DNA from 2 places in the Bradyrhizobium huanghuaihaiense genome. Region 2 is predicted to be linked to the other one. Evidence: riboswitches for the same ligand, from Rfam matches in the RefSeq annotation. Region 2 holds a riboswitch; the other holds the start of a gene.
The links. A riboswitch is a leader RNA that binds a small molecule or an ion and turns the genes downstream of it on or off. The one in region 2 is predicted to bind cobalamin.

Region 1 (4,183 bases), 4.7 Mb from region 2:
GCCACCTCGGCGCGTCTCGCACGCGACTGCTTACGGCTCGACGCGATGGTGCAGTCGCAAGGCTGGGCGCTGATGGGCGGCACGCCGCTGTTTCGTCTCTACGAGACGCCCGACGCGCTGGCCGCGCAGGAGAAGCTGGCGCGCGGCCAGATCTGGTCGCGGGTGTTCGCGAAAGAGCCGACATGGCTGCGGCTCGGGCTCCCCGGCAGCGAACCCGAATGGTCGCGCCTTGCCGAGGTTCTAGCGCGCTAGCGCCAGCAGGCCTTCGACGTCGAGATGCTTTTCAATGTGGTCGGCGAGGGCCTCGAGTGCGCTCTCGACCCTGATGTGATAGGGCTCGTCGCCCGCGGGAATATCGAGCTTCGCCAGATACGCCTTGCGGAAATCATCCGACGTGAACAGGCCGTGCAGATAGCTGCCCTGCACGCGGCCATCCCTGGAGATCGCGCCTTCCGGCTCGCCGTTCAGTTTCGCGAACGGACGGGCGCGATCGGGCCCGTCGGTGCGACCGATATGGATTTCGTAGGCCTCGATCGGCTGATCGGTCGCGGCGTGTACGGCCGCGACACGCGTCAGCGTCTTCTGCGGGCTCATCACTGTCTCGATGTCCAGAAGTCCAAGCCCCGGTGTGTCGCCTGCTGAACCTTCGATGCCTTCAGGGTCGGCGACGCTGTGCCCGAGCATCTGATAGCCGCCGCAGAGGCCAAGCACATAGCCGCCGCGGCGGTGATGCGCGAGCAGATCGATGTCCCAACCCTGCGCGCGCAGGAAGGCGAGATCGCCGCGGGTGGATTTTGAGCCGGGAATGATCACGAGCCTGACGTCGCCGGGGATCGCTTCGCCCGGACGGACCATGACGAGATCGACGTTCGCCTCGAGCTTGAGCGGATCGAGATCGTCGAAATTGGCAATCCGCGACAGCGCGAGGCACGCGATCTTGCACTGGCCGGGCTTGCGCGCGTCGCTGAGGCCCAGCGCGTCCTCGGCCGGCAACTCGCCGGCGCGCGCGAACCAGGGCAGCACGCCGAGGCCGCGCCACGACGTTTTCTGCTCGATCAGCCTGTAGCCGTCGTCGAACAGCGTGGGATCGCCGCGGAACTTGTTGATGACAAAGCCCTGGATCATCGCGGCATCATCAGGGTCGATCACCGTCTTGATGCCGACGAGCTGGGCGATGACGCCGCCGCGGTCGATGTCGCCGACCAGCACGACCGGAACGTCGGCCTTGCGTGCAAACCCCATATTGGCGATGTCGGCCTTGCGCAGGTTCACCTCGGCCGGACTGCCGGCGCCTTCGACCAGCACCAGATCAGAGCGCGCCTTGAGCCGCTCGAAACTCTCGAGCACCGCGCCCATCAGCGACGGCTTCATCGCCGCATATTCGCGCGCGCGCGCGGTGGCGATGCGCTTTCCCTGCACGACGACCTGCGCGCCGACATCGGTCTCGGGCTTGAGCAGCACCGGGTTCATGTCGGTGTGCGGCTCGACGCCGGCGGCGAGCGCCTGCAGCGCCTGGGCGCGGCCGATCTCGCCGCCATCGACGGTGACGGCCGCGTTGTTCGACATGTTCTGCGGCTTGAACGGGAGCACACGCAGGCCGCGCCGCGTGAAGGCGCGCGCAAGACCGGCGACGATGAGCGACTTGCCCACGTCCGAGCCGGCCCCCTGGATCATCAATGCGCGCGCCATCGAATTCAGAACTCGACGCCGGCCTGCGCCTTGATGCCGGAACGGAACGGATGTTTCACCAGCGTCATCTCGGTGACGAGGTCGGCGATCTCGATCAGCTCGTCCTTGGCGTTGCGTCCGGTGAGCACGACATGCGTCATCTCAGGCTTCTGCGTCGTCAGGAACTCGACCACCTCGGCGATGTCGAGATAGTCGTAGCGCAGCGCGATGTTGATCTCGTCGAGCACGACCATGCGCAAATTCGGATCGAGGATCAGCTCCTTGGCCTTCTCCCAGCCGGCGCGCGCGGCGGCGATGTCGCGGGCGCGGTCCTGCGTCTCCCAGGTGAAACCTTCGCCCATGGCGTGGAACTGGCAGAGCTCGCCGAAATGGCCGGTGAGCAGGCGGCGTTCGCCGGTATCCCAGGCGCCCTTGATGAACTGCACCACCGCGCAAGGGAAGCCATGGGCGACGCAGCGGACGATCATGCCGAAGGCGGAGGAGGATTTGCCCTTGCCCGCGCCGGTATGGACGATGATCAGGCCCTTTTCGCCGCTCTTGGTCGCCATGATCTTGTCGCGGGCGGCCTTCTTCTTCGCCATTTTCTGGGCGTGCCGGGCGTCGGTTTCATCGGCCGTCTGGCTATCCGGTTCAGGCGTCATCTGACGGGGTCCTTCGGCTTGACAAGAGGCGGCCGGGGGCAAATGGTGGCCCGGCGTTGGTTCCTGTCCTATGACAGGCGAAGAGGGAATGCGATAGGGTCCGAATCGGCAAGATTTGGGTCCAAAATGCAGCCGCCCCCGCGACCGTGACCGGAGAGATGCCCGAAGCCACTGATTCCCACCGGAATCGGGAAGGCGGGGATCGAAGGGCAAAACCCTGCTCCGCAAGCCGGGAGACCTGCCAGCGCGGACGAGTTTTGGACCGGCGGACGGGGTGTTCCGCGACGGGGAAGCGGGCCTTCAGGAGAATGGTCCGTGCGCCTCTTCGCTTCCCGCTGTTTATCTGGAAGAGGCGATGACCGTCACACTTCACGTCTGCATCACCTGCCGCGCCGGCCAGACGCTTGGCGAGGGCGAGACGACACCCGGCAAGCGCCTGCATGGCGCGATCCTCGAAGCGGGCGTGCCCGAGGGCGTCAATGTGGTTCCCGTCGAATGCCTGTCGGCCTGCAGCCAGGGCTGCTCGGTCGCGCTCAGCGCTCCCGGCCGCTGGTCCTATGTCTATGGGCGCCTGTCGGATGCGAATGCGCAGGACGTCGTCGCGGGCGCCGCGGCCTATGCGGCCGCGCCCGACGGCCTCGTGCCCTGGCGCAGCCGCCCCGAGATCTTCCGCAAGCAGTCGCTTGCCCGCATTCCCCCCATTGCCGTGTTGCCGGAGGCCGCCGAATGAACTCGCTCGCAAAAGTCCCTGTCACGGTGGTCACGGGCTTCCTCGGCTCCGGCAAGACAACGCTGATCCAGCATCTGCTCAGCAATGCCAACGGCAAGAAGCTCGCGGTGCTCGTCAACGAGTTCGGCAGCGAGGGTGTCGACGGCGAGATCCTGAAATCCTGCGCCGACGCCAATTGCCCCGAGGAGAACATCGTCGAGCTCGCCAATGGCTGCATCTGCTGCACCGTCGCCGACGATTTCATCCCGACCATGGAGCAATTGCTGGCGCGTCCCGTACGGCCCGATCACATCCTGATCGAGACGTCGGGCCTGGCGCTGCCCAAGCCGCTGCTGAAGGCGTTCGACTGGCCTGAAATCCGCTCGCGCATCACGGTCGATGGCGTGATTGCGCTGGCTGATGCCGAAGCCGTTGCCGCCGGCCGCTTCGCGCCCGATCCGGATGCGGTCGAGGCGCAGCGCGCAGCAGACGAGAATCTCGATCACGAGACGCCGCTGTCGGAAGTGTTCGAGGACCAGATCGCCTGCGCCGACATCGTGCTGCTGACCAAGGCCGATCTGGCCGGCAGCGCCGGAATTGAAGCCGCCAAGGCCGCGATCACTGCCGAGATGCCGCGCCGCGTGCCGATGTTGCCCGTCACGGACGGTGCGATCGATGCGCGCGTCATCCTCGGTCTGGGCGCTGCCGCCGAGAACGATCTCGCCGCGCGTCCATCGCATCATGATGGCGAGGAGGAGCACGAGCATGATGATTTCGCATCCGTCGTGATCGATCTTCCTGAGGTTGCCGATATCGAAGCGCTGGTCGCATCGGTGCAGCGCTTGGCGCGCGAGCAGAATGTGCTGCGCGCCAAAGGCTACATCGCCGTCGCCGGCAAGCCGATGCGCCTGCTGCTGCAGGCGGTGGGCGAGCGCGTGCGCCACCAGTTCGACAAGCCCTGGGGCGCGGGTCTCAGGCAGTCCAAGCTCGTCGTGATCGGCGAGCATGGCGACATCGACGAGGCCGCGATCAGGTCAGGACTCGGCATCTGATGCACGTCGTCTTCCGCGAGAGCCGCGGTCTGGAGGAGACCGCGACGCCAAGAGACATCGGCCAGGACCCGGCCGATCTCGTGGTGCTCTCG
Region 2 (4,183 bases):
ACCGCTGACGATGAGATGGCGCACGCCTTCCGACGGGCGGTTCATCGCCGTGAAGGTCGCGCGGTCCGAGAGTTTTTCGTAATCGAACACGACGATGTCGGCATCCGCGTCCTTGGTGAGCCGGCCCTTGGCGCGCATCGCAGGCGTGCTCTGCGACAGGATCTCCGCCGGGATCAGCGCGCATTTGCGTACGCCTTCCAGCAGCGACACCGCTTTGCGCTCGCGCACCCATTCGCGAATGAATTTGGTGAAGCAGCCGGCCGAGCGCGGATGCGAGGTGGCGTCGTCGGGCAGCGGCCAGGCATCGCCGGTGTAGGTCTTGCCGTCCGACGTCGTCCACGGCATCGCGTCGGAGGCGATGGCGCCGCCGGGATAGAGCACCGACATGTCGAGCAGGTCGCGGTGATGCGCATTGTGCTCGGTGTCGAGGATGTGCCAGAGCACCAGCGAGGACGGCTCCTCGGCCTGTGCCTTGAGCAGCTCCTCGCGGTCGTGGAAGCGGTAGCCGTCGGTCACGCGCTGCACGGAATCGTAGCCGGTGCCGTTGCGCTCGACGAATTGGGGATCGCTGAAGAAGGCGGCGGCGAGCACGGTCGAGCCGGTGCCGTAAGGATAGGCCTCGACCGTAATGGGGAGGCCCTGCGCCTGCGCCTTCTCGACCAGCACGCGGCAGCGCTCGATGTCGGTCTTGCTCGACGAGTTGAAATGGCAGATGTGCATGTGCGCGCCGGTGGCGCCGGCATAGCCGATCAGGCGGATATAGGCTTCCACCGCGCTCTCGGGGTCGATGCGCGACATGAAGGCGACGTGGGTAAAGGTCAGTACGTCCTGCTTCGCGGCGAGCTGGCACACCGCGGTCAGCTCCTGCACGCCCGCGCCCGGGGCATAAGCGTTCAAGATGCCGATGCCGATGCCGCCTTCGTTGAGGCCGCGCGCGAGGCGCTCGAGGATGCCGGCGACTTCCGCATCGGTTGCGACATTGTCCATCCAGCGGCGATCGCGCATGGCATTGCCGAACGCCTCCAGCGAACTCTCGGCATTGGAGCCCGTCATCGCGCCGATACGGGCGAAGGCCCAGTTGGTGGCGGCGCCATAGTTCAGCACGCGCCCCTTCCGCGCCTGGCGCTCATACCAGGACCCGACCGGCAGCACGCCGGCTTCGAGATCAAGCGTCGTCGTGACGCCGTCAAAAGCCTGCATGCGGTCGGCCGGGATCGACTGGCCATGGGCATGGAGATCGATGAAGCCGGGCGCGACCACGAGGCCGGTGGCGTCGACCACCCGCTCGGCGCCGCCGAGACCCGTGCCGACAGCCGCGATCTTGCCGTCCGCCACCGCCACATCGCCGATGGCATCCATCCCGCTCGCGGGATCCACCACCCGGCCGCCGCTGATCACCAAACCGCTCATCTCGTCACTCCGAAAAGCCATTGCAAAAACCTCCAAAGGCCCGGCAGCAGCTCCGGAGGCACGTCGGCGCGCATAGTGCAGATTCTGGGGAGAACGACCACCACCACTGATGCCGATGCTGCATGCTTGCAAGTGAGGCCCATGAACGCAGGGCGTGTATCGGGACCGGAGCGCAACAACGCCGCTGCGTCAATTCGCCAATCCGCATACGCCCGCATCCTCGCGGCTTATTTGGCCCGAGCTGTGCTTCGCTTCACACCCTCTCTTGAGAAAGGGCGCAGGGAAGACCGGGCGCCAGCTGGCACCCATAAGACCCCTGCGCTGAACGAATGCACGCGCAATGCACAGGGGAGACACAGGGCAGCCGAAACCAGGCCTTCCCTGCGCGATGGTCTGACGGCCTATGCCGCGCTCTCCCGGGAGCCGAGTTCCTTCTGGCCTCCCTCGCCTCCGCGAAAGTCGCGGCACCGCGCCGGTTGACGCGATGACGCCTTCGCCAGGGCTTGACCGTAGCTACGACGACCAGGACCACACGGTTTCGCCGTACGCGGACACTCCCGCTTCGCCAGAGGCGTCACGGGACTTGAGCGCCGTCCGTCTTTGCGGCCCGCACCATGCTCACGAGGTTCATCTCGCCCTGCACGCGCAAGGTCCGCCTTTAACGCCGCCCGCGTCCACCGCAATCCCAGCCCGCGCTCGAAACGACGTACGACCGCCCCTTTGGTGGGCTGGGATGCGCGACACATACGACAAATCCGAATTTCGGTAAAGTGGAATATTTTTGTGAAGAGGGGTTGATGCCAATTGGAGCTGTTTTGCCCGACGCCCGGTGGGCGATCCGCACGTCGGCCGGTAACGGTGCGACATGCTGATCCGCCTCGGGACAGCTAGTTGACAGCTCTTCGCAAAAAAAACTAGGGTGGCCGCGACGGTTCTCCTTCGGGAGATCAATAGGGAATACGGTGCGGGGATTCCCCCAACTCCGTGGCTGCCCCCGCAACTGTAAGCGGTGAGCCTTCGCCAAACGCCACTGGGCCTGCGGGCCTGGGAAGGCGGCGACAGGCAACGACCCGCGAGCCAGGAGACCTGCCGTCAGTCGTGGTCACACGCGAGCACATTGGGCGGGGTGTCCTGGTGGGTGTTGGACTGCCGTCTTCTTGAGACAGCGGCCAAACTGCGTTCGCGGTGACGTGCCACGTTACCGCGAGTCTATTGATGACCTCCCGTACGATCTTCGCGCCGCGGCTCCGCCGCGCATTTCTAACTTCAGCTGCATTCTCCTGCCTGGTTTTGTCGACCGATGGCTGGGCACAAGCCGAAAGACCAACCGAGACGCTCGACCCCGTGGTCGTGCAACAGTCGGCAAGGCCGAGCTCCCGCAGCCCCCGACGCAGCGCAGCCACGCGCTCCGCGCGTTCGCTCCAGCAACGCAACGTGGCTGCCAACACCGGCGCACCGCCTACCGCCTCGACAGGCCCTGCCTTCGCCGCACCGACGCTCAATCTCACCGGCACCAGCACGGCCGGCAGCCGCCTCGGACTGACGCGGCTGCAGACGCCGGCCAGCGTGGAGGTGATCTCCGCTGAAACCATCTCCGAACGCGGCCAGCAGAACATCCTCGACGCTGTGACGCAAAACGCCACGGGCTTCACGGCAAGCCCGGCACCGGGCAATGGCGGCGTCTCGTTCAATACCCGCGGCTTCACGGGCCTCGGGTCCGTCATGACGCTGTACGACGGCACCCAACTCTATATCGGTGCCGGGACGGTGACGTTTCCGTACGACACCTGGTCAACGGAGCGCATCGAGGTGCTGCGCGGCCCTGCGTCGGTGTTGTACGGCGCGGGCGCGGTCGGCGGCGCCATCAACGTGGTTTCGAAACTACCATTGTGGGTCCCCCGCAATCAGGCCGAGGTGTCGCTGGACAGCAACATGACGCGGCGAATTGCGGTGGACAGCGGCGGTCCGATCAACAAGGACGTCGCCTACCGGATCACCGCAACAGGCAATATGTCCGACGGCTGGGTCGATCGCGACAACACCTCGAACGTCGCGCTTCATGCCGTAGTCCAGATCAAGCAGAACGAAGACGTCACCTGGACGCTGTCGACGGACTACGGTGACCGCAACCCGTCGCGCTATTTCGGCACGCCGCTGATCAACGGCAGGCTCGATGAATCGCTACGCTTCAAAAATTACAACGTCAGCGACAGCCACATCCGCTACCAGGATAGCTGGAACCAGGTGAGGACCGAATGGCAGATCGCCGATGGAATCTCGGTTCAAAACACGCTTTACTATTTGAACTCCCAGCGACACTGGAAGGACGTGGAAAGCTACGCCTATAACCTCGCCACCGGCCTGATCAACCGAAGCAGCTATATCGAGATTTTTCACGATCAGCAGCAGGTCGGCAATCGCATGGATGCGAAATTCCGCGGGCATGTCTTCGGCATGGCCAATGAGTTCGTCGCAGGCTTCGACGTCAACAGCATCAATTTTACCCACACCAACAATTCCCCCTACGGCGGCTCGTCGTCCGTCAATCCGGTCAACTTCGTTCCAGGCATATTCAGCAGTCCGAACCCCACGGTTCCCGGCTTTGGCAGCGTAACCAATCAATACGCGCTATTCGCCGAGAACAGGTTGTCGGTCACCGAGCAACTATCCCTGATCGCCGGCATCCGTCAGGATGAGCCCACAGTCACGCGCACCGACTATGTCACACCTGCCAACAGCTTCGAAAAGTCGTTCTCCTCGACGACCTGGCGCG

Region 1: linked by a shared signal. The riboswitch ahead of N2603_RS29515 (DUF1636 family protein) and the one ahead of N2603_RS07125 (TonB-dependent receptor) in region 2 are both predicted to bind cobalamin.

What each region holds. Positions count from the first base shown of each region.
Region 1 covers NZ_CP104172.1:6,226,482-6,230,664, reverse strand. The annotation lists gene cobD (threonine-phosphate decarboxylase CobD) at 1-252, shown strand, start outside; gene N2603_RS29525 (cobyric acid synthase) at 241-1,689, opposite strand; gene cobO (cob(I)yrinic acid a,c-diamide adenosyltransferase) at 1,695-2,330, opposite strand; cobalamin riboswitch at 2,371-2,590, shown strand; gene N2603_RS29515 (DUF1636 family protein) at 2,686-3,060, shown strand; gene cobW (cobalamin biosynthesis protein CobW) at 3,057-4,091, shown strand; gene cobN (cobaltochelatase subunit CobN) at 4,091-4,183, shown strand, end outside.
Region 2 covers NZ_CP104172.1:1,498,595-1,502,777, reverse strand. The annotation lists gene N2603_RS07130 (amidohydrolase family protein) at 1-1,410, opposite strand, end outside; cobalamin riboswitch at 2,323-2,518, shown strand; gene N2603_RS07125 (TonB-dependent receptor) at 2,626-4,183, shown strand, end outside.